Regions from separate parts of the Planococcus shenhongbingii genome, predicted to be linked through region 1. Evidence: riboswitches for the same ligand, from Rfam matches in the RefSeq annotation. Region 1 holds a riboswitch; each other region holds the start of a gene.

The links. Region 1 has a riboswitch for S-adenosylmethionine ahead of QWY16_RS09170 (LLM class flavin-dependent oxidoreductase). Riboswitches for the same ligand answer to the same signal wherever they lie in the genome.
Region 2: linked by a shared signal. The riboswitch ahead of QWY16_RS03055 (bifunctional homocysteine S-methyltransferase/methylenetetrahydrofolate reductase) and the one ahead of QWY16_RS09170 (LLM class flavin-dependent oxidoreductase) in region 1 are both predicted to bind S-adenosylmethionine.
Region 3: linked by a shared signal. The riboswitch ahead of mtnK (S-methyl-5-thioribose kinase) and the one ahead of QWY16_RS09170 (LLM class flavin-dependent oxidoreductase) in region 1 are both predicted to bind S-adenosylmethionine.
Region 4: linked by a shared signal. The riboswitch ahead of metK (methionine adenosyltransferase) and the one ahead of QWY16_RS09170 (LLM class flavin-dependent oxidoreductase) in region 1 are both predicted to bind S-adenosylmethionine.

The regions. Positions count from the first base shown of each region.
Region 1 covers NZ_CP129235.1:1,831,320-1,838,664, forward strand. Annotated here, with positions in the region: gene QWY16_RS09160 (helix-turn-helix domain-containing protein) at 443-1,000, shown strand; partial or broken gene QWY16_RS09165 (IS3 family transposase) at 961-1,827, shown strand; SAM riboswitch class I at 2,027-2,134, shown strand; gene QWY16_RS09170 (LLM class flavin-dependent oxidoreductase) at 2,440-3,822, shown strand; gene QWY16_RS09175 (hypothetical protein) at 3,964-4,242, shown strand; gene QWY16_RS09180 (sodium:solute symporter family protein) at 4,239-5,741, shown strand; gene QWY16_RS09185 (hypothetical protein) at 6,374-6,559, shown strand; gene QWY16_RS09190 (hypothetical protein) at 6,963-7,345, shown strand, end outside.
Region 2 covers NZ_CP129235.1:577,370-584,714, forward strand. Annotated here, with positions in the region: gene xylF (D-xylose ABC transporter substrate-binding protein) at 1-514, shown strand, start outside; gene QWY16_RS03035 (YehS family protein) at 817-1,311, shown strand; gene QWY16_RS03040 (hypothetical protein) at 1,670-2,272, shown strand; gene QWY16_RS03045 (DUF6920 family protein) at 2,431-3,294, shown strand; gene QWY16_RS03050 (hypothetical protein) at 3,665-3,970, shown strand; SAM riboswitch class I at 4,162-4,268, shown strand; gene QWY16_RS03055 (bifunctional homocysteine S-methyltransferase/methylenetetrahydrofolate reductase) at 4,341-6,200, shown strand; gene metH (methionine synthase) at 6,181-7,345, shown strand, end outside.
Region 3 covers NZ_CP129235.1:3,841,897-3,849,241, forward strand. Annotated here, with positions in the region: gene QWY16_RS18660 (sugar ABC transporter ATP-binding protein) at 1-532, opposite strand, end outside; gene QWY16_RS18665 (sugar ABC transporter substrate-binding protein) at 597-1,679, opposite strand; gene mtnA (S-methyl-5-thioribose-1-phosphate isomerase) at 1,679-2,737, opposite strand; gene mtnK (S-methyl-5-thioribose kinase) at 2,734-3,921, opposite strand; SAM riboswitch class I at 3,998-4,152, opposite strand; SAM riboswitch class I at 4,319-4,428, shown strand; gene mtnW (2,3-diketo-5-methylthiopentyl-1-phosphate enolase) at 4,502-5,716, shown strand; gene QWY16_RS18685 (2-hydroxy-3-keto-5-methylthiopentenyl-1-phosphate phosphatase) at 5,722-6,387, shown strand; gene QWY16_RS18690 (methylthioribulose 1-phosphate dehydratase) at 6,384-7,001, shown strand; gene QWY16_RS18695 (1,2-dihydroxy-3-keto-5-methylthiopentene dioxygenase) at 7,029-7,345, shown strand, end outside.
Region 4 covers NZ_CP129235.1:1,342,123-1,349,467, forward strand. Annotated here, with positions in the region: gene QWY16_RS06710 (metal ABC transporter solute-binding protein, Zn/Mn family) at 1-305, opposite strand, end outside; gene yidD (membrane protein insertion efficiency factor YidD) at 393-623, opposite strand; gene QWY16_RS06720 (Dps family protein) at 730-1,176, shown strand; gene QWY16_RS06725 (NUDIX domain-containing protein) at 1,244-1,702, shown strand; gene QWY16_RS06730 (alpha/beta hydrolase family protein) at 1,683-2,462, shown strand; gene pckA (phosphoenolpyruvate carboxykinase (ATP)) at 2,611-4,200, opposite strand; SAM riboswitch class I at 4,437-4,549, shown strand; gene metK (methionine adenosyltransferase) at 4,747-5,958, shown strand; gene QWY16_RS06745 (gamma carbonic anhydrase) at 6,008-6,541, opposite strand; gene QWY16_RS06750 (alpha/beta fold hydrolase) at 6,646-7,345, shown strand, end outside.

The DNA of each region.
Region 1 (7,345 bases):
GTTCCGTATTCTGTGCGGCCTGCGCAGATTCGGGCAAGGTTTTTTTTTACTAATGGCAAACGTCCATGCCGGAAATATTTACCGAAGTTATTAGTCCACCGGCGGTTATAGAAGAAAATGGCGAAATCCTGATATGGGTTTGGATTAGCATAGGAGTCCCCTCTGGATGATTACGTTCTTGCAAGGAAATAGAAGAAAGAAGAAAAACAAATCCAATTGAAGCTAAGGGAGAATATGCTTTCCATACGAAGCCCGGGTTTTTGAAGTGCACATTGAAGATGAGAGAGGAAGTCAATGACTAGCCTTCAAATATTTCAATAAATAAAGGGAATGGTTTACATATGAGGGATTATCAAAAGCTGCATGAATACAAAGGGAGAGAAGAGAAGGTACTGCACCCCAAAAGTTAGAGTTAAAAATCTAACTTTTGGGGTGTTTTTCTATGATGAAATATAGCGAAGAATTTAAACTGAAGCTGGTCAACGAGTATTTGGCTGGCCCGTTGGGTTATCCACGCTTAGCCCGAAAATACGGGATATCCAGCCACGGGCAAATAGCACGCTGGGTGCGGGCTTTCCAGGCATTCGGAAAAGAAGGATTGCGGAACAGGCAAAAAAACAAGGTGTATTCTGTTCAATTCAAATTGGATGTATTACACTTTATGAAACAAACAGGCGCTTCCTACCAGGACGCAGCGATTGAATTCAAGATGCACAACCCGACGCTTATTGTGAAATGGAAACAGACATTTTTGGCGGAAGGGGCAGGAGGCCTGAGAAAGAAAGGACGGCCACCCATGGCGAAAAATTCGAAAAAGAAACCGGCAAAACCGGCTGGGACGATGTCCCGTGAAGAACAACTTGAACGCGAGAATGAGCTTCTCCGTTTGGAAGTCGCTTATTTAAAAAAGTTGAACGCTTTCCAGGAGAATCCGGATGCCTACCTCGAAAAGCACAAGCAGCGCTGGCATTCGAACTCCAAAAAGAAGGATTCCGATTAACGGATGTGCTGGAGATCGTCGATCTGCCAGAAGCGACGTATCATTACCACCGCCAGCGATTTGGGTTGGAAGATCCGGATCTGGAATGGAAAACGTTGATTCTGGCGCTCTTCGAAAAACACGACGGCCGTTACGGGTATCGCAGGATCTCTCTGGAATTAAAGGCGCAAGGGTACGTCATCAACCACAAGAAAGTCCAGCGCATCATGGGCGAATTGAACCTCACTTGCGTAAAGTTCATTCGGAAATCGCGCTATCGTTCCTATAAGGGGCAAGTAGGCACCATCGCCAAAAACCGGTTGAACCGCCGGTTCCACACCACGCATGCCTTGCAAAAAATCGTGACGGACGTGACGGAATTCAAATGTGCAGGAGAAGAAAAGCTGTATTTGAGTCCGCTGATGGATCTCTACAACGGGGAAATCATTGGCGTGAGTATGGCGAAACGCCCAACCCTCGACTTCGTCATGGAATCGTTACGGAATGCCCTGCCAGTCATCGGAGAACAAGCCAGGTATCGGACCACCATCCATTCCGATCAAGGTTGGCATTACCAGCACCGATACTGGGCGAAGACATTGAAAGAGAACCGGATTTTCCAAAGCATGTCCCGAAAGGCGACGTGTGCCGACAACGCGGCCATGGAGAACTTCTTCGGCCTGCTTAAACAAGAGATGTATTACGGAGAAGAATTGGTCCCCTTCGAAGAACTGAAACTGAAAATTGAACGGTACGTCCATTACTACAACCATGAACGCATCAAGCAAAAATTGGCCGGCATGAGCCCGGTGAACTACCGAATTCATGCCAGCCAATTAGCTGCATAACTGAAACTCTAACTTTAAGGGGTCACTACCGAATGATTGAAGTACTTCTTCGCTCCCTTTTGTGTGTGAAAATGTACTTTATGAATTCTCTTATATTTAATTGAATTTTTCTGATTAAAGGAATTTATTAGTTAAAATTATAAATTCCTTGTTGACTAATCGGAATTATCGGATTAGACTGTTAACAACAATTAAATAATTCTTATCAAGAGAAGCCGAGGGATCTGGCCCTATGACGCTTCAGCAACCTCCAACTATGGTTGGAAAGGTGCTAATTCCTGCAGATTCATTTCTTGAAAGATAAGAGCAAACGAAATATACATAGACGTATATATTTACACCCTCTTTTCTTAATATAGAAAAAAGGGTGTATTTTTTATTGTCCTAAAATATTCCAAGAGTCTTTTGCGAAGATTATAACTTGAAATATCACTGGACACTTAAGAAAGGCCTAAAATAACGAACCGGTAGGGCCGTGTGAAATTCCGGAATTTCTAGAAGGGAGTGATTTGATAGCAGCGATTTAAACTTTTATCTATCGGTTATTCATAGAAACAAAATACTTCGTATTCACTCGGATAAGAGAAAATAAATTACATAGGAGAGATTTTAATGGCTAAGAAAAGAATTTATTTGAATGCATTTGATATGAATTGCGCAGGACTGTATTCACCAGGTTTATGGACACATCCGGACGATCAATCCTCGACTTATAAAGACGCAGAATACTGGGTCCATCTCGCTCAAGTATTAGAAAAAGGGCGTTTTGATGCTATTTTCCTAGCTGATGTTTTAGGGATATACGATGTGTATCAAGGTTCCCGTGATGCCGCTGTCCGTCAGGGGGCCCAAGTACCAGTCAACGATCCCGCTTTTATAGTTCCGATTATGTCTCAAGCAACGAAACATCTGGGTTTTGGCTTAACCGCATCGACAAGCTACGAACATCCTTATATCTTTGCTAGAAGAATGTCTACATTAGATCATTTAACAAAAGGGCGTATAGGCTGGAATGTTGTGACGTCGTATTTAAACAGCGCTGCTGTCAATATTGGTTTAAATCAGCAAATTAGTCATAGTGAACGTTATGAAATGGCAGATGAATATATGGAAGTCGTTTATAAATTATGGGAAGGAAGTTGGGAAGAAGACGCTGTTCGCGTAGATAAGGAAAGAAAAATATATGCAGATCCAGAAAAAGTACATGACATTAGACATGAAGGAAAATACTTTAAAGTTCCTGGAGCACATTTAAGTGAACCGTCTCCGCAAAGAACACCCGTTATTTTTCAGGCTGGAGCTTCAAGCAGAGGAAGAAAGTTTGCAGCTAAACATGCTGAGCTTGTATTTATTAGTGCGCCGACAGCAGAAATCACGAAAAAAACCGTAGACTCCATTCGTGAAGAAGCAAAACAAACTGGACGTAACTCAGATGGAATCAAAATTCTTTCATCACTTACTCCAATATTGGGCAGCACACAGAAAGAAGCAGAAGAAAAATATGAAGAATACAAAAAACATATAAGTTATGAAGGTGCTTTAGCATTATTAGGGGGATGGACAGGCATTGATTTTTCAGCATACAATCCCGATGACAAAATTGAATATGTAAAAAGCGATGCAATGAAATCAGTCGTTGAAAATTTCACAAAAGTGGATCCGAATAAACAATGGACAGTAAGAGAATTAGCCAATTTCGTTGGTATTGGGTCTGTCGGTCATGTTGAAGTAGGCACCCCAGAAAAAGTAGCAGACACAATGGAAAAGTGGATCAATGAGGTGGGGATTGATGGCTTTAATATTTCTTATGCCATCACCCCGGGAACCTTTGAAGAATTTGTTGATGGGGTTGTTCCTATTTTGCAAGAGCGTGGTCTCGTTAGAAAAGAGTATGAGGATGGCACCTTCCGTAACAATCTTTTCGGATATGATCGTTTGCCGGACAATCATACTGCTTCCCAATATCGAGAGATCCACTCGAAAACCGAAGTATAAAAATGTATAAGTAGAGAATTAGCATTGTATTAGTCATGCAGATGAAGATGGGGGGAATGATAACTTTTATTATATTCCCTCTTATAAATGAATATTTATTTTTAAATGATAGAGAATTTGGTTATTTGGAGGAGTGTTTAGATGCTCAATACTATTAAAAGCAAAAAGAATGGCATTTTTTTAATTTATTATTCTGTAATCACGGCTTGCATGACTTTTCCAGGCTTATTTGATTTAGCCAATACAATCGAGCCATGGGTCATTGGATTGCCGTTTTCAATATTTTATCTTTTTTCATGTGTGGCTCTTTTGTGCACGGGATTATGTGTACAATTTTTTGTCGAAAGAAAATTAGGGGAACTGGATATTGAGGTTTCACCGATAGATATTCGTAAGGTTAGTGGGGGTGAGGAAAGTTGAATACAATCCCCTTAATAATGATAGTTCTCTTTTTTGCGATGATGCTTTTTATTATCAGGAAACAGTTAGGGGTAAGCTCTTTTGAAGACTACGCAACAGCTAACCGGTCTTTTGGCTTTTTTGCTTTAACTTTTTCGGTTTTAGCAACATGGGTTGTTGGAGCTATGTATACAGCTTGGGCAGGCATGGCTGTAACTTATGGATTTACCGCATTGTATTGTATAGCTTATGCAACAATAACAATGATTGTGATGTATTATGTTGCCCCAAAAACATATATTTGGGGTGTCAAGTACGGAATCAAAACTCAATCGGAATTATTAGGATTTAGGTATCAAAGCAAGTCTTTGCGGATGCTCACTGGAGTTTGGGGGATTGTGTTTACAATTCCTTGGTTGATCGTTGAGATTGTAACGCAGGGGTATGTTTTTGAATATGCTACGGGTGGACTGATTTCCCAGTTTTGGGGTATGGTCCTGGGAATAATAGCAGTTGCTGTTTTTGTTTCACTAGGCGGCATGCGATCTGTAATAACAGCGAATGTTTTTCAGGGTTTAATACTAATATTTGGCGGTACCGCTCTAATGATTTACTTTGTATATAAATACTTTGGCGGATTTGCCTCAGGATTTGAAATGGTCGTCAATGATTATCCGGGGATGCTGACTTATCCTGGTCCAGGTTGGGAACCGCCCACTCCATATTGGACGTCAATTGTGATATTAAGCGGTTTAGGCGGATTTTTGTGGCCGTGGGCATACAATAAGTTATTTGCCAGTGACAGCATACGGACTATCAAAGTTTCCGCTTTGCTTGCACCGATTATATACGCAATATTCTTTTCTGTCTTTGTTGTTACTGCTATATTTATCCATTCTTACAATCAGGCTTTATCTGATGTACAAGGTGCTTTTTTGTGGATAGCCAGCGAATCGGGTCCTATTGTACTCGGGCTGCTTGGTGTAATTATTATGGCAAGCAGTGTGGGAACAGTGAGTGGCATAATGCAGGCAATCAGTACAACCGTATCGAGGGATTTAGCTCAAGTAATAGATAAGAATATTTCGGACAAGAAAGCAGTAAATATTGCAAGAATATCCGTAATCGTTATTTCATTGGTTTCTCTGTTTTTTGGTACCGCCGATTTGGGATTAATGGTTTTTCTTGCGTTATTCACTTATGATGGAATCATCTTGCTGTTTCCAATTGTCATTTTAGGCTTGTACTGGAAACGTGCTAATAAAGAAGGAGCAATCATAGGATTAATTGCAGGTACGGCATTATCCATGTTTCTTCGATTCTTCAATCCATCGTTCATTGAAGGCTGGGGCTGGCAGCCAGGAGTTTATGGTCTAATTCTCAGTTTTGCAGTAATGATCACTGCTGGATATATGAAAAAACCGAGTGCTTTTGTCGAGAAACTATGGGTAGATACAGAGGCCGCTTATACAAAAAGTGTAAAAGTGCCTGCAGTAAAGTCAAATTCTCAAGTCAGTTAAAAGGGCATTCGTCCAAGCAAGTTTTTTTAATCAAAAGGACAGGCAGCTTTCTGAAGCTGTCTGTCCTTTTGCTCATTACAACAATTCCTTTTAACGAACAAACTTCTTAAAAGGATTGGAGAAGAGGAGAGAGCATCCGCAAATTTTTAACTTTACGCTAAATATCAATTTAATGGGCTTTTTATTAATCAAGAGTTCAACTCTAATGAAGAGCAGCGGTATACGCTGCTCTTCTCTTTGTTCGTAAACGTATACTTTTACGAACGGTTTAATAGCATTGCTATTTATTTTGTTTAAATTGGCGATCTCAATCGGAAAGGTTGAATTACAGTAAAGGGGGTGGTGACATCTACCCTGTACTTGATAAAATTGCTTTCATCTTAATTGGATATTTAGGTTAAATTCAGAAAGAGTTTAGGAAGGTTTACACTTAAATTAATGAGACAAGCTAGTGGAATAACTACTTGAGCAATTCCCACATCATTTAAACATGTAATCGACTCGGAACAACTTATGAATGTTGATTCTAAAAAATTTAATTATTGAAACTTATTGCGGCGGTAACCCGTATTATAAGATAGAAGGCAATGAACGATAGAAGCGATGACTGAAATAAAAGGGGAGGGAACTGTATGCATTGGATGATGTGGATTTTTTGGGGTTCCTTGGCAGCTTTATTTCTGGGCAGTTATCTTGTGGATGTTTTGACTCGACGGAAATATAGCTTAGGTCAACAGGAAAAGACGTTAAACCAGAATTTAGCTGAAGCAGAGGCGCGACGGGAAGCAGGACGTAGCGATCAAGGTGGAATGTTTTGAATGAACGGAATGGGTGATCTAACGAACGGACATCATCATATCATGAGTTGGGAGATGCATTCCCGGCTCATTTTGATGTGCATTTTTTATTTAGAATGCATAACTTTCTATTGTGAAAGCAAATAGCACTTTATGCCTCTAGGAAAAAGCGGTGACGAGAGTGCTGCCCATTCGTTTGAGAGATGTAACGTGCAAGGAACTGAAGTGACTTAACCGGAATGACAATCGATCATATCTTTTGTCTTTTTAAGAGACTCTGTTAAGAGAGAATGATGAAAGGTGGTACTTCTCTGCTTTTCTGATTTGCCGAAATTCAGTGTATTGGTTTGTCCATCGAACGAGCCGAATACTTGAGAATTTACCCTGTGGTCGATAGTGATTAGCAAGCATTGGAGATGAAAATGTGTTTAAGAAAGAGCTGCATTTGAAGAAGAAACATTGGGATGAAATTACTGTAGAACAGTTAGAGAGAAAGATGAATGAAGAAAAGTTTGATAAAGAATTTATAGAAGAAATTTTGAAGATATTTAAAGAAAGAATTGAAAAACATGGCAAGGAAGCGTTTGGCAAATGGATTTACAATTTACACTTTAGAGTTCCGGAAGAATTCCAAAATGAACAAATCTCTATAAGCGTTTATGAGAAATACCATAAGTGGTTGGAAGGGGAAGTCATTAAGTTGGAAAATGAAACAAAGATGTCTTGGGAAATACAGACAGAAGATCTTCAAGATTTAGATAATAAAGCAAGAAAAGCCCAATTGGTAATAAGGCATAGGTTGTCAGA
Region 2 (7,345 bases), 1.3 Mb from region 1:
AGGCGTTCTTGATGTACTCCAGCCGGCTATCGACCGGGGAGATATTAAAATCGTCTATGATCAATGGACCGAAGATTGGGCGCCAGAAAACGCCTTGGCCAATATGGCCGAAGCACTCAAAGCCAATAACAATCAAATCGACGCGGTAATTGCCGCTAATGATGCAACTGCCGGCGGCGTTATCAAAGCTTTGGAAGCGCAGGGATTGAGCGGGGAAATTCCAGTCGCAGGCCAGGACGCTGAATTGGCGGCGGTACAGCGCATTGTCACCGGCACACAGACCATGACCGTTTACAAACCGATTCAGAACTTGACCACACAAGTGGCGGAGCTCGCAATCCAGCTGGCCAAAGGCGAAGAAGTCATGACATCGGTCAGCGTCAATAACGGAAAAACCGAAGTGCCGTCGATTTTGCTGGCGCCTACGGCAGTGGATGCTGGTAACTTGGTCGATACAGTCATCGCAGATGGCTTTCATTCGAAAGATGAGGTTTATCAAGAAGCAGGAAAGTGATTAGCATAAAGAGCCTTTCATCAGTTAAGCCCTTTGATGGAAGGCTTTTTATGCTATTATTAGGGGTGGATATAGGGGATAGGTTGAATTAAAGAAGGATACTTTTAGAAGCCGCTACGCCGTTTTGGGCAGGACTTCCGTGATGAGCCATCGGCCTTAAAACATGTGCTCCTGCATCGCTACGCTAGCTTCGTCGCAAAACCACTGGCCTCACAACCCTCGGCCAATGGCTTCGCAGCTAAAATAGTTGGTTCAACTTATATGGATGGAAATTTTGAAAGTATGCAATAGGAGGATTTTAAATGGATAATAATGACTTACTGATTAGATTAAGGTACGCCCTTGATATAAAAAATACTGATATGGTGGAAATCTTCAAACTTGGCGGTGTTGAGCTGTCGAAAGAAGAAGTGCTGAAAGTGCTGACGAAAACGCCGGAAGAAGAGGATGTTAAAGAAAGTGAAAATCATATTCCTTTGGATAATGCCATGCTGGAGTCTTTCTTAAACGGCTTGATTGTCCACAAAAGAGGCAGACAGGATCCAAAACCGGGACAGCCTGAACAGCCGCCGTTGACGAATGAACCTTCCAATAATTTATTATTGAAAAAAGTGAAAATCGCTTTGCAGCTGACAAGTGATGACATGCTCGACATCTTGAAACTTGCTGGCGTCACTGTGTCCAAAAGCGAAATGGGCGGAATCCTGAGAAAGCAGGGACATAAAAATTACAGCGTCTGCGGCGACCGCTATGCACGGAATTTCCTGAAAGGCTTGGCTTTGAAATATAGAAAATAACTGGATTATAAATCTCATCTAACTGACAAGCAGCGATTTGGTGAGAAGAAAAGAGTTGCTGAATGTGTTTATTCAGCAACTCTTTTTTATTTTGTAAGGCTAGCAGAACCATCAAATGATTTCCTCAATGCCGTTTCAGAATTTCTCTAATTCTTTACACCGCGATAAAGGCGGCATGGAAGGTTTTCCCGGAATATTTTATAGACTCCTTCTTGATTGCTCATTATAATTAGAAAAGTGGAAATTTTTATTGTTTTCGTATAAACACGCCGAGTTAGTTGGGGTAAGGTTAAAAAAAGCTTAAACGTTAATAAGTTTATCTAATAAGGAAAAATGTTAACTAAAGGAGATCAATGATATGAAATGGCTGCCCACACGTAAAAACAAAATCGAAGCTTTTTGGCAATGGTTTGAGGAGAATGAGGAAACTTATTTTGAATTGGCTGAAGAAAATCGGGAAGAGCTTTTTAACGAACTGCAGCAAAAACTTCAGAAAGTGAATAAGCATCTCGCTTTTGAGTTCAGCGCAGAGCTGGAAAGCGGAAAACGCGAGTTCATTATTAGTGCGGATGGCATAGTGGAAGCTTTTGAAGCAGTGTTTGATTTGCAGGAAACGATGCCGGAACTTGATCGTTTCGAAATCATTGCATTCCGGCAGCCTTCAGTAGAAGAGTTCAGTGTGCATTATGGAAACAGGGAATTGACTTGGGAAGATGTTTATTACACAGCTCTCCAGGATATAGAGCAGGAAGAAGTCAATATGATGCTATATATCAAAGGGCTGACTGAGGAAAATGAAGAGGAAATTATTCCGCTCGTCTTCATCCTTTTAGACTCGGTGATTGGAGAATACAATATGGGGGTGCATCTGGGAAGAGTCGAGTTCCATCCGTTTGAAGTGCATCCGAATGCCCGGCCGCTTCATACGTTAAAAGAGTTCTTTCCAGTGGAGAGCATTTGAAATCCAGTAACTGATTAGGACATCAGAGCACCAGGAAGGACTGAATTGTAGAAATCAAATGCTTTGAATGAAATAACTCGCGTAAAGCTTTTTTACTGACAGGAAAAACATGCCCGATGGCGTATATAGTAGTAACGAAAAAATGGAGGTGCTGTAAGATGAGGAAGAAAGTCGCGATTTCACTTTCCGTCGTTGCTGTGGCCGCGTTATATAAAGGGGCGCTGTGGAATTTCAGCAGCCAGAGCAAGAAACAAATTGAGCAGCAGCTGGCAAAAGTGCCGGATGCAGAGCCGCAAAAAGTTACAGAAGAGATGCTGGAGCAGCTTCCGGCACCTGTGCAAAAATGGCTGGAAAATGCAGGGATTGTAGGAAAGGACCAAATCCGCACTATATTTCTAAGGCAAACTGGCTGGATGAGGTTGAAGCCGGAACAGCAGGAGTGGACAAAAGCTGAAGCTGAACAGACCATTACAACCGATCCGCCGTCATTCACTTGGACAGTGAAGATGAACATGCTGCCTTTTATCCAAATCGTCGGCCGCGACAGTTTCGAAGCTGGAAAAGCTGAATTGCTCATTAAAGCGGCGGGGCTATTTCCAGTCGCCCGAGAAGCGGATAATGATAAAACCGATCAGTCGGCATTGCAGCGGTACTTAATGGAAGTGTCCTGGTATCCGACTGCCGCCATCAGCCCGTATATCAAGTGGGAAGAAATTGATGGAAACACGGCCAAGGCGACAATGGATTATCAGGGAGTATCAGGTTCAGCGACCTATCATTTTAAGGAAGACGGCGAGCTGGAAAAAATTATCGCTCTTCGGTATAAGGACAGTAGCCCAGAAGCGCCTCTTGTACCTTGTGTTGCTGAAATCAAAGAACATCACAGCGCGGGCGGGATTAAAGTTCCTTCTAAAGTCGAAATCACGTGGCAATTGGAAGAAGGAGATTTTACCTGGTATAAATTCGAAGTTCACGCAGCCGAGTTTGATCCAATACAAGCTGTAAAAAATACCCCGCTATAAGTGGGCTACAGAATCGAGCTTTCAGAAGCTGATTAATCCGTCTGAAGGGAAAGCGAAGAACGGTGCCGCCTGGGCTTCCGTAAAAGCATCAGAAAAAGTGCCCGTCTAGCTTTGCCTAATCCATGGACGGGGTTCTAAGAAATATATTAGATAAAAATATATTTAGATGTCCCTTCTTTTCCTAAGCGGCAAAGTTCATTCCATAATAGAAATATAAAAATCGGAAAATTATGATAAGCTAAAGAAGATCGGTAAAAAATATACTTAAAGCAGCAGGTGGAATAGTTTAATAGTGCGGGTTCTTGAAGAAAGGAATCGGGGACATTATTAAAAATTTAGTCCTTGCTTTAAAATTAGCATGGAGGTTGTTATGAAGTATTTAATTAAAGAAGAGAATCGGGTCCAGATGTATCAGGTTTTTAAGTATCTTAAATACGAAATACCGCTGCAGGAAATAATGCTCATTAAGAAGCATAATAAAGAATCGGTTATCTATGCTTTGTATAACGAAGAAGGAAATGTCTATTTACTGACAGATATTTCGGTTAGGAATGAGTGTGTCTATGGTAATGGCGGCTTTGCTAAACCCTATTGCAAAATTGAAGAGATTGATGATTACTCTTTGAAGACATTAGATTCAGATGCTTACAACTGGTATATGACTCATGCGAAATAATCACAGCTAAAAACCATCAGTTCAACTTATATATAAAGAATCTGACGACTTAACACAGAAAGTTCTTTCTTTTTCAACAAATAAACTTGACCTGAAGCCTGGATGCAGGTACGATTTAAAAATATAAATTGAAAATTCAATCAGAAGGAATCCAACTGCCTGTTAAAGTGGAATAACAACTGAATAGTGAATTCTTATCGAGAGAAGTCGAGGGACTGGCCCTATGACGCTTCAGCAACCAGCCATTTATGGTCAGGTGCTAATTCCAGCAGGCATGCAAATGTCTGGCAGATGAAAAGGAACGAGTTTATTAATCGTAAAGCCTTCTTTTTCAAAGATGGCTTTTTTTGTATATTTAGGAGGCGAAAGCATGGGTTTATTAGATGAGCTAAAGACGAGAATATTGACGGCAGACGGAGCAATGGGAACGTTATTATATTCATACGGCATTGAATACTGCAACGAGGAATTGAATTTGCAGCGGCCGGAAATCATCGAAAAGATCCATCAGGAATACATTCAGGCCGGCGCAGATATCATTCAGACCAATACGTATGGCGGCAATGCTTTGAAACTTGCGCGTTACGGGCTTGAGCATCAAGTGAAAGAAATCAACGAAGCGGCAATCCGCATCGCAAAACGGGCGGCCGCTCCGGGCGGGCAATTTGTCTTTGGAACAATCGGCGGCATCCGGGGCATCCGGAAAAGCGATGCGACTTTGCAGGAAATCATCACGATGGTGGACCAGCAAGCAGGCTATTTGCTGGCAGGAGACCCGGATGCCTTGCTGCTTGAGACATATTATGATTTTGAAGAACTGGCTGAAACCGTCATCCATCTACGGAAAGTGACCGATGTGCCGTTGATTGCCCAAGTGTCCATGCACGAGCCGGGTATCTTGCAAAACGGTCTGGCTTTGAATGACGCCTTGCACCAACTGGAAGAATTAGGCGCTGATATTGTCGGCGTTAATTGCCGGTTGGGGCCACACCATACGATTCAAGCGCTGGAAGAAGTGTCGTTGCCGAAAAAAGCTTTCCTTTCAGCTTATCCGAACGCCAGTTTATTGGATCTTGAAAATGGCCGGGTGGTTTATGAATCGGAAGCAGATTATTTCGGGCGCGCAGGTTTATTATTAAGAGAAGAAGGGGCGCGCTTGATCGGCGGCTGTTGCGGCACGACGCCAAAACACATCGAAGCGCTGAAAAAACGCATCGGCAATTTAAAGCCGGTTACTGAAAAAGAAGTGGTGAAGAAAAAGCCAATCGTCATTCGGGAAGCGGAAGCACTTGAAGAAGCGCCGCTTCATGAAAAAGCAAAAACGGAGCGTACCATTATTGTGGAATTGGATACGCCGAAGCATTTAGATATTACAAAGTTCATCGAAGGGTCAAAAGCGCTGAATGCAGCAGGAGTGGACGCAGTTACTATGGCCGACAATTCGCTTGCCTCTCCCAGGGTCAGCAATTTGGCGATGGGCGCCATTTTGAAACACCAGGAACAAATCCGTCCGCTAGCGCATATAACATGCCGTGACCGGAACTTGATCGGCTTGCAGTCGCATTTGATGGGGCTGGATGCCCTCGGAATCCATGATATCCTAGCAGTAACGGGAGATCCGACAAAAGTGGGGGATTTTCCTGGAGCGACCAGTGTTTATGATGTATCGAGCCTGGAATTGATCCAGTTGATCAAAAAGCTGAATGAAGGCATTTCATTTTCCGGGAAACCGCTGCGCAAAAAAGCGAACTTCTCCGTCGCCGCTGCGTTCAACCCGAATGTCCGCGTTTTAGACCGGGCAGTGGCGCGTTTGGAGAAGAAAATTGAAAGCGGCGCGGATTATTTCATTTCGCAGCCGGTTTATACGAAAGAGAAAATCATTGAAATTTATGAAGCGACCAAGCATCTGGATACGCCGATTTTCCTCGGAGTAATGCCTTTGACCAGCATCCGCAGTGCCGAATTCCTGCATAATGAAGTGCCGGGCATCAAATTGTCGGAAGATGCGCTCGAGCGGATGCGCGCTTGCGGCGATGATAAAGACCGTGCCAGCGCAGAAGGCATCCAAATCGCAAAAGAACTGATTGATACAGCAGCGGAATTATTCAATGGCATTTACTTGATTACGCCATTTTTCCGCTATGATATGTCTTTGGAATTGATCGATTATATCCGCCAACTTGATATACAGAAAGAGAGCGATCGCAGCCATGTCCAAACAGCTAATTGAACAACTTGAAAAAAGAATTTTAATTATTGACGGAGCTATGGGGACGATGATTCAGAATGCTGATTTGTCAGCAGAAGATTTCGGCGGAGAGCAGCTTGACGGCTGCAACGAGTATTTGAATATCGTTCGTCCGAATGTGATTGAAAGCGTCCACCATGCTTATTTGGAGGCGGGCGCTGATATTATCTGTACGAACACCTTTGGCGGCACATCGATCGTGCTGGATGAATACGATCTCGGCAGACAGGCAGCGGAAATCAACCGCCGGGCGGTGGAAATTGCGAAACGCAGCACAGCCGCTTTTTCAACGCTGGAATGGCCGCGTTTTGTGGCAGGTGCAATCGGCCCGACGACAAAAACCTTATCCGTGACGGGCGGCGTAACATTTGATGAAATGCTGGATAATTTCTATGTGCAAGCGACAGCGCTCGTCGAAGGCGGCGCAGATTTGATTTTACTGGAAACGAGCCAGGATATGCTGAATGTCAAAGCAGCAACGATTGGCATCAAGAAAGCGTTTGAAGAAACCGGCATCGAGCTGCCGATCATGGTGTCCGGAACCATCGAGCCGATGGGAACGACGCTTGCGGGGCAGAGCATTGAAGCGTTCTATATTTCAATTGAACACGTCAAGCCGCTGTCAGTCGGCTTGAACTGCGCGACGGGTCCTGAGTTTATGACGGATCATATCCGTTCTTTAGCTGAGCTTTCGGATGGCTATGTCAGCTGTTATCCGAACGCCGGGCTGCCGGATGAAGAAGGCCATTACCACGAGACGCCCGAATCTTTGTCGAAAAAACTGCGCGGATTTGCCGAGAAAGGCTGGCTCAATGTAGTCGGCGGCTGTTGCGGAACGACACCGGCCCATATTAAAGCCGTCAGGGAAGCGATGGAAGGGTTAGCACCGAGAAAGCCGGAAGCAGCCGGACATGGCCATGTGATTTCTGGCATCGAGCCGCTGCAATACGATGAATCGATGCGCCCGCTGTTTATCGGGGAGCGAACGAATGTCATCGGTTCCCGTAAATTCAAGCGGCTGATTATCGATGGCCGATTTGAAGAAGCTTCTGAAATTGCCCGGGCACAAGTGAAGAACGGAGCGCATGTCATCGATATTTGTTTGGCAAACCCGGACCGCGATGAGC
Region 3 (7,345 bases), 2.0 Mb from region 1:
TTGACAGCGGGGCTGTCGGTTCATCAAAAATGATGATTTTCGCTGAATGGACGAGAGCACGGGCAATCAGCACTAATTGTTTCTCCGCCAATGTCAGCTGGGCCGCTTTTTGTTTGACATTAAGATTTTCCGATTGCAATTGAGCCAACGCTTCACGCGCCTGTACGTACATTTTTGCTTTGGAGACAAACAGTCCGCCGCCAGCTGCGAAAGTATCAAGGAGAATATTTTCAGCAACCGATAATTCCGGCACGATTGCTGTATCCACTTCCTGGTAAACACAATAAATGCCTTGCTGTTTCGCCGCTTTCGGTGATTGCAGCTGAACAAGGTTTCCTTCCAGCCGGATTTCTCCCGCGTCTTGTCCATAAACGCCCGATAATATTTTGATCAATGTACTTTTTCCAGCACCGTTGACGCCAAGCAAGGCATGTACTTCTCCTTGTTCGAGACCGAACTCTGCCCTTTCCAATGCCGTTACTTTTCCGAACGTTTTCCGGATTCCTGTCATTGACAGCAAAGAATTCCCCATCGGCTTTGCTCCTTTCTCAGAAAAGAGCCGCCCCGTTGTACAGGACAGCTCCGCTCACTTTTCCTTATTTATTTTCCAACTTCTTAAGCCCGTCTGTATACCCTTGCTCACTCGCGCCCCAGCCTTCGATGTACTCGCTCAATTCAGCGGTCGTGATGGCTTCTTCAGGTAATTTTTCCGCATCTACAAAAATCGGTTCCAGCACCACTTTCTGTTCCGGATTTTCACCATTGATTTGCTGATACAGGTAACGCACTTGAATGCGGCCAATATCAACCGGATCCACCGCTGCCGAAGCTGCCCACGGGCTGCCGTCTTTCTGGATCATCTGCAAGTCTTCATCACTCATGTCGATGCTGTAGACGCTGATGTCGGTGCGCCCGGATTGTTCGATGGCGCGTACTGCACCTTTTGCAAATTCATCCCAGGCAGCCCAGACTGCTGTGATTTCGCCTTCATTCGGATATTGCTTCAATACCGCTTCCATTTGCGCCTGTGTATCAAGAGCCGTGTTTTGAGTCGCTGCACCGAATGCCGTGACTTCTTTGATGCCTGTGTTGTTTTTCAAGAATTCTTCGTAAGCAACTTGGCGGCGTTCCATCGGGGCAAAGCCGGCTACCCAGATTTTTACGATATTCGCTTTTCCATCATGGTCGTTAGCCAATTTTTCCAATGTCATTTCAGCCATTTGCTGATCGCCTTGTTCTAAAGAAACCACGCCTTCAACATCTACTCCCGCATCAAAAGCGACAACCGGAATTCCTTTTTCCACTGCTTTTTCAACGCCTTGGTTCAATGCCTCTTTGGTGCCGTGGTCAATCAAAATTCCGTCAAATCCTTGGTTGATGGCTGCGTCCAAGTTGGATGCCATTTTTGCCAAATCGCCGTCCGATGTAAAGACCGTTACGTCGCCGCCGAATTTCCCGACTTGTTCTTCCACACCTTCGATATACTGCGCAGAAAACGTCCCTAAGTTTTGCTGCATGATGAGCGCGACTTTTTTGCCGGCCAACGGATTATCCGAGGCTTCTGCTTTCGCAGCGTCCGGCGTCTTTTCTTCACTGCCTTCGCCTTTTGGCTGGCAGGCAGCCAGAAATGCACTGATGATCAATAAAATGGTTAATAATAAGAGCGATTGTTTTTTCATTATTTTTCTCCTTTTTCTGCATAGGGGTTAAGAACTCCGGGAATGTTTTGGTAGTAATCAGGTCTGATGATTCCTTTTTCTGTGATAATTGCAGTAATAAAGCGGGATGGAGTCACATCAAAAGCAGGATTGAAGACTTTCGTGCCCAGAGGCGCTATCGGCTGACTGCCAAGATGAGTAATTTCTTCCGCTTTCCGTTCTTCAATTGGTATTTCTGCACCGCTGTCAATGGTGACGTCAAATGTTGATGCGGGTGCCGCTACATAAAATGGAATCCCATAAGCATCAGCGAGAATCGCCAAGTTGAGTGTTCCGATTTTATTGGCGGTATCGCCGTTCGCCGCGATGCGGTCCGCGCCCACGATAATGGCTTCGATGTCTTTCGCCCCAATAGTGTGGGCCGCCATGCTGTCGGTGATAAGCGTGACGTCCACTCCTGACTGCTGAAGCTCCCAGACGGTCAGCCGTGCACCTTGGAATACCGGGCGGGTCTCACATGCAAACACTTCAAATTTCCGGCCGCGTTCGCTTCCAAGGTGAAATGGCGCCAAGGCTGTTCCATATTTCGCAGTGGCAATCGATCCGGCATTGCAGATGGTCATCACCCGTTTATGCCCTTCCAAAAGCGCCAAGGCATATTCGCCGATCTGCCGGCAGGAAGCTTCATCTTCCTGGTGGATGCGCACCGCTTCTGCGATAAGCAGCACTTTTCCATTTTCTACAGATTCAGCTTTTTGAACGGCTTCAAGCAATCTATCGAGCGCCCACATTAAGTTGACGGCCGTCGGACGCGACTCTCCTAGATAAAGCGCATCTTTGCGCACATCATGCAGGAACGCTTCCACTGTTTCAGCATCGTGCCGCTGGGCTGCCAGTGCTAAGCCATAAGCGGCGGTGATGCCGATGGCCGGGGCGCCGCGAACTTTCAGCGTAAAGATGGCTTCATAGACATCTTCAATCGTCTCGAGTGTCAAATAGTCAATTTCATGCGGCAATTTCTGTTGATCTAAGATGACCAACTGCCCGTCTGTCCAGGCAATTGATAATGGAATGGTCATTGCTTCAGCTCCTCAAGCAGACCAGATACCGCACTGATTGTTGTTAACCCGGAACGTTTTAAAATCAGCGCTTCGCCGGTGTGCAAAGCTTGTTTCTTTAAACGAATGCGCAAGTTCTTATCTTCAATGCTGTCCAAATCTTTAACATGTGCCAGTCCGATTGTGCGTCGAATCAATTCACAGCCGGCAAAGCCAAGCGTGTCGCGGAATATCTTTTCCAATATGAACTCTTTATAGCCTGGTGTGTCTTTGTATGCTTCAATGCCTTCCCGGTCCCATAGTTCTGAAAAGCGGGTTGAGAAAACTTCCCATGTACGTTCGATATGATTCACAATCACTTGGCGTTCTTCGCCGCTCCGGGTGATTGACTGAACGATTAAGTTTGCCAGAAACAAGCCGACGTCAAAGCCAATAGGACCGTAAAAAGCAAATTCGGGATCGATGACTTTCGTTTCCGATTCACTGGCAAAAATACTGCCGGTATGAAGGTCCCCATGCAATAGCGCTTCCGCTTCCGTCAAAAAACTGAACTTCAGCTTTGCCGCTTCAAGTTTCAATGGACCGTTGTTCCAGATAGCTTCGACCGTGGCTTGAAGCTCCGGTTCGTAATCATTGGTGTCGTTATTGAAAAACGGGTCGGTGAAAATAAGGTCCTCTGTTATTTTGCACAGTTCCGGGTTGGAGTAGTCGGCCACCAACCGCTTTTTCTCAAACGGGTGCAGCGCAAAATCAGATGTATGGAACAGCGTGCGTCCCAAATATTCACCGATGTCTTCCGATAGTTTTGGATAAGCTGCCCCTTGGATCAGCCCTTCGCGTGCAATCGTCAGATGAGACAAGTCTTCCATTACGGTAATCGCCAGTTCCTCATCCATGGCATAAACGGCCGGTACCAGCCCCGGTGCAAATTCGCTATGCTTTTGAAGAGCGTTCGCTTCAATCGTTGCGCGTTTCAATGTCAGCGGCCAGCTTTCCCCGACAACTTTCGCATATGGCAATGCCTGTTTGATAATCAACCCTTTTCCACTTTTAGGATCTTTGATCTGGAATACATAATTCAAGTTCCCGTCTCCGATTTCGCGGCACACCAGTTCCGCTCCTTCAGGGAATGGGTATAGGCTCTGAGCCAGTGCAATGGCTTTTTCTTCGGTTAATGCTTCGTATTGTTTGGATGCTATTGTCATTATTCATCTACCTTTCCGGGTCAATATAAAAAGCCTCTTTCCGCAAGAAAGAGGCCTAGAATGATAGATTCCACGCCTCTTATCTTTCAGAAATGGTCATTTCTGATGGAATTAGCACCGTGCCTTGCGGAATTTGCATTCCGGCGCGAAAGCGCCCCTTCTCACGAAGGTATTACGGTCGGTTGCTGGGCGTCATAGGGCCAATTTCCCTCTGCCTGCTCTTGATAAGAGTACTATTTGAGTAACTATATGCTGTTTGAAAAGAATCCTATCACGGTTCAGAATTGACTGTCAATAACTTTTTTACAACAAATAATTTTGCGAATATTCATTGACAGAATGTTTCATACATGAAATAATCAAAACTAATTTCTTTATTAAAACAATTGAATACGCATTCTTATTCAGAGCAGGTGGAGGGACGAGCCCTATGATACCCGGCAACCGGTCCATTATTGGACACGGTGCTAATTCTTGCAGCCATTTAATGAGGCTGAGAAATAAGAAGTTGTTAAGCCTATTAACCTCTTCTTGTTTGAAGAGGTTTTTTATTTTGATTTTTAACAGGAGTGTGAATGCAATGAGCAGTTTAACAGCGACTTACCAGCTGTATGGCAAAGCGGGTTCATTCGGGAAAAAGGCAGAAGGAATCGCCCTGGGCCTGACGATCGGATCGTGGACCGACTTGCCATTATTGGAACAGCAGCAATTAAAACACCATAAAGGAAATGTCGTTTCGACAACGGAATTTGAAGATTCCCCGCATCCGTTAAAGCCGGATGAAATCAAGGCTGTGGTGAAGATTTCGTATCCAAGTGCCAACTTCTCAGCGGATTTCCCGGCAATATTAACCACCGTCTTCGGCAAATTGTCGCTGGATGGTGAAGTTAAGCTGCTTGATTTGGAGTTTGACGAAGAGCTGCTCTCGCATTTTCCGGGACCACGATTCGGCATCGACGGAATCCGGGGATTGCTTGGCGTTACCGGCCGGCCGCTTGTCATGAGCATCTTCAAAGGCGTCATCGGCCGCGACTTGGATTTCCTCGCTTCACAGCTTCGCCAGCAGGCGCTCGGCGGAGTGGATTTGGTAAAAGATGATGAGATTCTATTTGATAATCCGCTGACGCCTTTTGAGAAGCGGATCACGACAGGGAAAAACGTGCTGCAGCAGGTCTTTGAGGAAACTGGGCACCGGACGCTTTATGCGGTGAACTTGTCGGGGCGCACTTCCAGCTTGCGTGACAAGGCAAAAAAAGCACGCAAACTTGGAGCGGATGCCTTGCTGTTCAATGTCCATGCTTATGGTCTGGATGTGCTGCAGGAACTAGCAGAAGATCCGGATATCGGGCTGCCGCTCATGGCGCATCCAGCATTCAGCGGCGCTTTCACTTCTTCCAACTTTTATGGACTGGCCACTTCTCTGGCACTCGGAAAACTGGTCCGCTACGCAGGCGCCGACTTTTCTTTGTTCCCCTCCCCTTACGGCAGTGTTGCTCTTGAAAAAGCCCAGGCACGGGCACTCGGTGAGGAATTGGTGAAGGACAGTCCGTTGAAGCGAAGCTTCCCAGTGCCTTCTGCAGGCATCCATCCCGGACTTGTTCCGTTATTGATCAACGATTTCGGAATTGACAGTATCATCAATGCAGGAGGCGGCGTACATGGCCATCCGGACGGTGCAGCCGGAGGCGGTAAAGCTTTCCGCCAGGCAGTTGATGCCGTTTTAAGCAAAAAAACACTCGCCGACGCTTCTGAACAGCATGAAGAATTAAAAACAGCATTGGCAATATGGGGGTAAGCATTTTGAGCAAACCAGTGATTTTCTGCGATTTTGATGGCACGGTGACCAACAACGACAACATCATCGCAATCATGAAAAAATTCAATCCGCCCGGCTGGGAATCGGTCAAAGACGATATCCTGGCCCAACGGGTCTCCATAAAAGATGGCGTTGCAAAGATGTTCACGCTGTTGCCGTCATCGAAAAAAGACGACATTATCAGCTATGTGCTGGAACAGGCGCAAATCCGTGACGGCTTTTCTGAATTCGTGGCCTACGCCAAAAAACAGGATATTGCGCTTTATATCGTCAGCGGCGGCATTGACTTTTTTGTCTATCCGCTGCTCGAATCATTCGGCCCTTTCGCCGGCGTCTATTGCAACGAAGCCGATTTTTCAGGAGAAACGATCAACATCAATTTTCCGCACAGATGCGATGACGAATGCACGAGCCAAGGCTGCGGCTGCTGCAAGCCGTCCATTATCCGCGAGCTGCTTGAAAACGGCGCGAAAAGCATCGTCATCGGAGACTCCATCACCGATCTTGAAGCGGCGAAACGGGCAGACCTCGTCATTGCCCGCGATTTTTTAATCGAGAAATGCGAAGAGCTCGGCTTGTCGTATGAGCCGTTTGAAAACTTCCGGGATGTCACTTCCATCATCGACGCTCGTCTGGGTGTGAAGCTATGACGGCGCTTCAGGAGCGATGGCAGGAACTTGCAGATGTCAAAGACGAATTGGCGCTCCGGGACTGGTTCATGGGAACGAGCGGCAACTTGGCCATTAAAGTCCAAGATTCGCCTGTTGAATTTCTTGTGACGGCCAGCGGCAAAGATAAGCGCAAACGCACGGCAGAAGATTTTTTGCTGGTGGATGCAGCCGGCAAGGCAGTCGATGAGACACATTTGAAGCCGTCGGCTGAAACTTTGCTGCATTGTGAAGTTTATTCGAAAACACCTGCGGGGTGCAGCCTCCATATCCATACCGTTGCCAATAACATCATTTCGGAACTATACGGGAACCGTGGAAAAATTGATTTCCAAGGCCTTGAACTCATCAAAGCATTCGGTTTATGGGATGAAGATGCGGTGTTGACCATCCCCATCATCCCAAACCACGCCCACATCCCTGACCTTGCGGAAGAGTTCCGAAAACACTTGACTGCCGATAGCGGCGCAGTGCTGATCCGCAACCATGGCATTACCGTGTGGGGCAAAAACGGTTTTGAAGCCAAGAAACTGCTGGAGGCAAGTGAGTTTCTTTTCCAGTATCAGATGGCTTTGTATCAAATACATTCACATTAAAACTGAAAACGGAAAGGAAGATTCATAATGGCAATCATTAAAATTCAAGGAACAAATGAAACAATCGAAGCGCAAAACGAAGTAGCAGCATTCCTCGAACAGCAGGAAGTTATTTACGAGCATTGGGACATCAACAAATTGCCGGAGCACCTGCGCGAGAAATTCAATCTCAGCGATGAAGAAAAAGAGGATATCCTGGCAGCTTTCAAAGCGGAAATCGACGACATTTCAGAACGCCGAGGCTACCAGGCAGCAGACATCATCTCGCTGTCCGATTCAAATCCGAAATTGGATGAACTGCTGAAAAACTTCCAGCGCAAACACATTCACACAGATGATGAAGT
Region 4 (7,345 bases), 490 kb from region 1:
AAGGTTTTTTTCGCGCTGTCAATAAATCCTTCCAATCCCAGCCCAATATAAAACATCAAATCCGCTTCAGCGAGCGCAATCATATCTTGTTGGGTAGGTTCAAAGCTGTGCTCGTTTGAACCCGCGGGATAAACCGATTCGACTGCGACGCGGTCACCGCCAATGCGTTCCGTAAAGTATGTAAGCGGATAGACAGTGGTTTTAACTTGCAGTTTTGAATCATCTTCGGTTTGCGTTTCACCTGCAGGATTGCCGCAAGCTGCCAGTAAAAGAATAAGGGCGATTAATGGGATCAGTTTTTTCATTTTGTACCTCCAAATTGTAACGGTTACGTTTTAAGAACAAAATGAATGTTACACGATTTTTTTTGAAAACACAAGAAAAACCACCAATTATTTTTTTGGTGGCCATTTCTCCGGAACAAAATCGACTCCGCCTTTATTGAACGGATGGCATCTCAGGATGCGTCTCGCTGCCAAGTATCCGCCTTTTAAAGCACCATGCTTTTCCACTGCTTCAATTCCGTAATGGGAACAAGTGGGATAAAAACGGCAGCTCGGAGGAGATAAAGGAGAGATGAAACGCTGATAAAAGCGGATCATCTTAAGCAGAATGGTCTTCATTTGAGGTCAGCTTCTTTCTGGAAAATTGTCATTATGTTTATTGTAAGCAGAAGAGAGGTATAAATAAAGTATGTAAGCTTATCAAAAACATTGGAGAGTGATTTGAATGTCAACGGAATTAAACAAAGAGTTAAACGTACAAGTCGCAACATGGTCAGTAGTCTACACGAAATTACATAATTTTCACTGGTATGTAAAAGGCCATCAATTCTTTACCTTGCATGTGAAATTTGAAGAATTATATAACGAAGCAACTCAATATATGGATGAAATTGCAGAGCGCTTGTTGGCTCTTGGCGGAAAACCGGTGGCAACGATGAAAGAGCAGTTGGAGCTATCGGTCGTAAAAGAAGCCACAAGCAAAGAAGATTCGGATGCAATGGTTCAGACGGTTGTGTCTGATTACGATACAATCATGAAGTCATTGAAAAAAGGCATGGAACTGGCAGCTGAAGACAATGATGACATGACAGAAGACATGTTAAATGCCATTCACCAAAACTTAGAAAAACATTCTTGGATGTTGTCAGCATTTTTGGGCGAAAAGAAGTAAAATAGAGATACAGAAGCGTGCACTGTTAATCAGTGTACGCTTTTTCTAATGTCCAAGAGGTGAATGAATGGAATACATAGACTTGAACGGCAATCTGTGCAAACTGTCTTTTGAACCTGGAATCTTTTCGGTTGAAAGCAAGCATGTATTAGTGATTTGCAAATATAGCGGCAAGTGGGTGCTGACAAAGCATAAAACCCGCGGCTTGGAATTTCCGGGCGGCAAAGTGGAGCCAAGGGAAAGTTTAGCACAGGCAGCGGTTAGGGAAGTATATGAAGAAACCGGTGCGGTCATCGGCAAACTGGAATGGCTGGCTGAGTACATGGTTTTTTCAGATCAACCGTTTTGCAAAACGGTTTTTATTGCGGAGACAGAGCGCTTGGAAGCCATCGCTTTGATGGAAACAGAAGGCATTGTTTTGTCGGAACAGCTCCTTTTGGATGATTCATACAGCTTTTTAATGAAAGACAAAGGAATGAAGGAAATTATAAAGAAGGTGATGCAACATGGAAAATGGGACGATTGAATCGAAAAAAATCTATCCATCGCCAAATCCGAATGTCCGGCTGACAGAAATCGTTTATTGGTCCGATGGATTGAAAGTGAAAGGTCTCTTGGCTGAACCGAAAAAGTCTGGGAATTGGAGCGGCATTCTTTATCTGAGAGGCGGCATCCAGTCAATTGGAATGGTGCGTCCTGCACGAATCGCTCAATTTGCGGCTCAAGGCTTTGTCGTGTTTGCCCCGTATTACAGAGGAAATCGGGGAGGGCAAGGACGGGATGAATTTGGAGGAGCGGATAGATGGGATGCGGTATACGCGGTAGAAGTCTTAAAGGAATTCTGCAGCGGTAGGGTCCACATTCTGGCTTTTTCGCGCGGAGGCATCATGGCCCTATGGACGGCTGTATTAAGAGATGACATCACATCAGTCGTTACATGGGCAGGCGTAACCGATACCGTTTTAACCTATAAAGAGCGGCCGGATATGCGGCGGATGATGAAAAGACTGTACGGAGGCACGCCAAATACGGCACTGACCGCGTATGAAGAGCGTAACCCTTTGCTGCGGCTAGACGAAACAAAAGCGCCTGTTCTAATCATCCACGGTTTAAAAGATGAAAATGTCTCGCCTGGCCAAGCGTATTTATTGGAAGAAGCATTAAAGCTTAATGGCCAACAGCACGAAACCTGGTATTTCCCGGAATATACTCATTTTTTCCCGCCAGCAGCCAATCGCAAAACCGTAAAAGCGTTGACGGAATGGATGAGAAGGAACGAAAGGTGATGGCCGAAACTAGCGAAGCGATACAAGTACAATGCAGAGACAGGAGTAAGAGATTTCACTGAATATCGTTGTATATTTAGATTAATAAAATTTGTGAACTTTCAATGAAAAAAGCTATCCATAAAGGATAGCTTTTTTAGCTTGCTTATTAAATCTTTGCCGGTCCGCCTTGAACGCTGATATCAGCTGAAACGGTGCCGAATTTTTTGAAGTTTTCTTGGAATTCCTGAGAAAGTTCTTTTGCTTTCTTGTCGTAAGCTTCTTTGTCTGCCCATGCATTGCGTGGATTCAAGATTTCAGAAGGCACGCCAGTTATTTGTTTTGGAATTTGCAGACCAAAGATTTCTTCTTTATCAGTTTCGATATCATGAAGTTCGCCTTTGATTGCAGCACGCACCATTGTGCGTGTGTATGACAATTTCATACGGCTGCCGACTCCGTACTCGCCGCCAGTCCAGCCCGTATTTACAAGGAATACATCAACACCATGCTCGTCGATTTTTTGTCCAAGCATTTCAGCGTACACAGTCGCATGCAAAGGAAGGAAAGGTGATCCGAAGCAAGTTGAGAATGTCGCTTCAGGAGAAGTAACCCCGCGCTCTGTTCCAGCCAGTTTAGATGTGTAGCCGCTTAAGAAATGATACATTGCTTGTTCTTTCGTCAATTTGCTGATTGGAGGCAACACGCCGAAAGCATCAGCTGTCAAAAATACGATTGTTTTTGGGTGCCCTGCTACCGAAGGATCCACAATATTATCAATTGCCTGGATCGGGTAAGCGGCACGTGTATTTTCAGTCAATGATCCATCGTGATAATCCGGGATGCGTGTATCGTCGTCAACGACAACGTTTTCTAAAACAGCACCGAAACGGATGGCGTCATAGATTTGGGGTTCGTGCTCACGTGTAAGATTGATTGTTTTTGCGTAGCAGCCGCCTTCAATATTGAAGACGCCGTTATCCGACCAGCCGTGCTCGTCGTCACCGATCAATTTACGGTCTTCATCAGCAGATAAAGTTGTTTTTCCTGTTCCGGATAAACCGAAGAATAATGCTACGTCGCCCTCATGGCCTACGTTAGCTGAACAGTGCATCGGAAGAATGCCTTTTTCAGGCAAGATGTGGTTCATGATGGAGAAGATAGATTTTTTCATTTCGCCGGCGTATTCAGTGCCGCCGATCAGAATGATTTTTTTCTCCATAGAAACGATGATAAATGTTTCAGAATCAGTGCCGTCCACTGCAGGATCTGCTTGGAATGTCGGGGCGTAGACAACGGTAAATTCCGCTTCATGCGCCGCCAGTTCTTCTGCAGTCGGGCGGATGAACAATTGGTGGGCGAACAGATTATGCCAAGCGTATTCATTGATCGTCTGGATAGCCAAACGAGACTCTGGGTCTGCTCCTGCAAAGCCTTTGAAAACATATAATGCATCTTGTTGTTTCAAGTGCTCAATTACTTTGTTATATAAGTTTTCAAAAACATCAGAAGAAATCGGACGGTTGACAGCGCCCCAATCAATTTTATCTTTTGAAATCTCTTCTTCTACTATATACTTGTCTTTAGGTGAGCGGCCTGTGTATTTGCCTGTTTCAGCTTTTACTGCGCCTTCTCGAGTCAATACGGCTTCCCCACGTGATGTTGCTGCTTCCACTAATTGCGGAACTGAAAGCTGGACGTGCACATTTTGGCCATTTAAAAGATCCTTTAAGTTGTTTGCGAAGTTCACTGGATTCATTTATATGTACCTTCCTTTTCGGTTATTCCCATGGTGATGGGGAGGATGTATATTCGAACATTAGTATAACACATTGAGCCCATTAGTCTATACTAATAACTGATTGTAATGAAAAAAATACATTTAAGGATCTTGATTCGCCTATTATCACCTATTAATGATTTAATATGGACAGATTGATTGAAAAACGTTGACATAACATTATACTTTCCGTATGATGAAAAATTGAACGGATACTCTTATTCCGAGCTGGTGGAGGGGACAGGCCCTATGAAACCCGGCAACCTGCTGCAAATTGCAGAGAAGGTGCCAAACCTGAAGCAAGGAACTCAACCTTGGACGATAAGAGTGAAAGGTGCTTATGATGATTTCTCCTTTCCACATGCAAATGATGGATGGGATTTTTTTATGAAATTGCCCTTAATCCTCGTGTACAAAGGCCACAACGGCTTGAAGTTCAATCCTTACGGAACGGACTTGACATGGGAAACGAGTACCGTATCAATTTCGAGAGCAATCTCGCAGGATATAAGGAGGAAACACATTTTGAAAAACCGTCGATTATTCACATCAGAATCAGTAACAGAAGGACATCCGGATAAAATCTGTGACCAGATTTCAGATGCAATCCTGGATGCCATTTTAGCAGAAGATCCCAATGCGCGTGTTGCATGCGAAACCACTGTAACTACAGGGTTAGTGCTTGTTGCAGGGGAAATCACGACTTCTACTTACGTTGATATCCCGAAAGTTGTACGTGAAACAGTACGGGAAATCGGTTATACACGTGCTAAATATGGCTTTGACTCAGAAACAAGTGCAATTCTGACATCTATCGATGAGCAATCACCGGACATCGCTGCTGGAGTAAACGTAGCGCTTGAATCGCGTGAAGGCCAAATGACTGATAAAGAATTAGACGATATTGGAGCAGGAGACCAAGGTCTGATGTTCGGATTCGCGTGCAACGAAACGGAAGAATTAATGCCTCTACCAATCTCACTAGCTCATAAATTGGCACGCCGATTGGCTCAAGTGCGCAAAGAAGAAATACTTCCATATTTGCGTCCCGATGGCAAAACACAAGTTACCATCGAATACGATGAAAACAATAAACCGCTTCGCGTGGACACCATCGTTATTTCCACACAGCATCACCCGGAAGTGACACTTGAACAAATACAGCGCAACATCAAAGAATATGTCATCAATGAAGTTGTCCCTCAACATTTGATGGATGATGAAACAAAATACTTCATTAACCCGACTGGCCGTTTTGTAATTGGTGGTCCACAAGGAGATGCGGGCCTTACAGGGCGCAAAATCATTGTTGACACTTACGGCGGCTTTGCACGCCATGGCGGCGGCGCATTCTCAGGAAAAGACGCGACGAAAGTGGACCGTTCAGCGGCTTATGCAGCTCGTTATGTAGCGAAAAACATTGTGGCAGCAGGCTTGGCAGATCGTTGCGAAGTGCAATTGGCTTACGCAATCGGCGTAGCTCATCCAGTATCAATCGCTTTTGATACATTTGGAACGGGCAAAGTCGACGAAGAAACTTTGGACGATCTAGTCCGTGCAAACTTCGATTTGCGCCCGGCTGGAATCATCAAAATGTTGGATCTTCGACGCCCGATCTACAAACAAACAGCAGCATATGGACATTTTGGACGCACCGATATCGACCTTCCATGGGAACGTACAGATAAAGTGGAAGTTCTTAGAGAACAATCAGGCATCTTTAATGGACAAGCTTAAAAACAACAAAAAGACGATCAGGCAAAAATGCCTGATCGTCTTTTTATTGTTATTTTTCTTGCTCGATATAGGTTTTTTGCAATGATTTATAGTAAGCACCTTTTTCCGCATACTCCCGGACGATGCGTTCCATATCTTGCTTATCATCATCCCGGAGTTCACGGACCACTTTCGCTGGACGCCCAAGCGCCAGCATTCCGGGCGGAATGACTTTGCCGGGCGGAACGAGGCTTCCAGCTCCGATGAATGCGCCTTCTCCAACTTCAGCGCCGTCTAATATGATGGATCCCATGCCAATCAGTGCGCCTTTTCGGATAATGCAGCTATGGAGTGTCACTTGATGGCCAATCGTGACATTGTCTTCAAGAATCAATGTTTTCCCTGGACTCTGGTGAAGCATGCATAAATCCTGGATATTGGTTTTGTTTCCGATGATAGTCGGAGAGACGTCACCGCGTATGACGGTATTGAACCAGACGGATGATTCAGCACCAATTGTCACATCACCGGTAATTGTTGTATGGTCCGCGATGAATACGGATGGATGAATGGATGGGTGCTTGCCGTTGAATGGGTAAATCATGGAAAACCTCCGTTAAAAAAGATAAGATATCTATAATCGTAACAAATTTACTGCAAAGGTCAAATCTGTTGGTTGGATAAAAGATGAAGAAAGGAGTGCAGCAGATGTGGAAATGGGAAGCGAAAGGACAAGCAAAGGCAGTTATAGTGCTCGTGCACAGCGCGTATGAACACCATATTCGCTATGCCTGGCAAATCGATCAATGGCGTTCTGAGAATTTTCACGTCATTACAGGAGATTTGCCAGGCCATGGGAAAAGTGCACCGGCAAATCAGCCGCATCAGGAATCGTTTATAGCCTATGAGGAATCGGTCCGGGCTTCGACTCTTGCTGCTTTAGAAGAACAGCTCCCGGTGTTTATCGTTGCCCATGGACTTGGAGCTACTATTGTTATGAATTTCTTAAGCCATAACCCTTACCCAATAGCTGGCGTCGTCTTTAGTTCTCCTTGGCTGCGTTTGATAAAAACTCCATCGAAATTTTCGGCTGCACTGACAGGCTTGCATAAACTGACCTCTAATATGGCAATTGAACATCATATTCATATCCATGACTTAACGCGCAATAAAGAAGTAATTGAACAAGAAAAAGACGATTCCTTGTATAACTCTACTGTGACCGTTGGATGGTATCATGAATTGCAGACTTATTTGAAGCAAACAGCGCAAAACATCGGGAAATTTCCGGACATCCCGATTTTTATCCAAACAGGTGAAGTTGATGCAATCGCTGACCAAGCATATACGAAACTATGGCTCAAACAACAGGAATTAAAAGAATTCAGCTTTAAAGAATGGCCGCGTT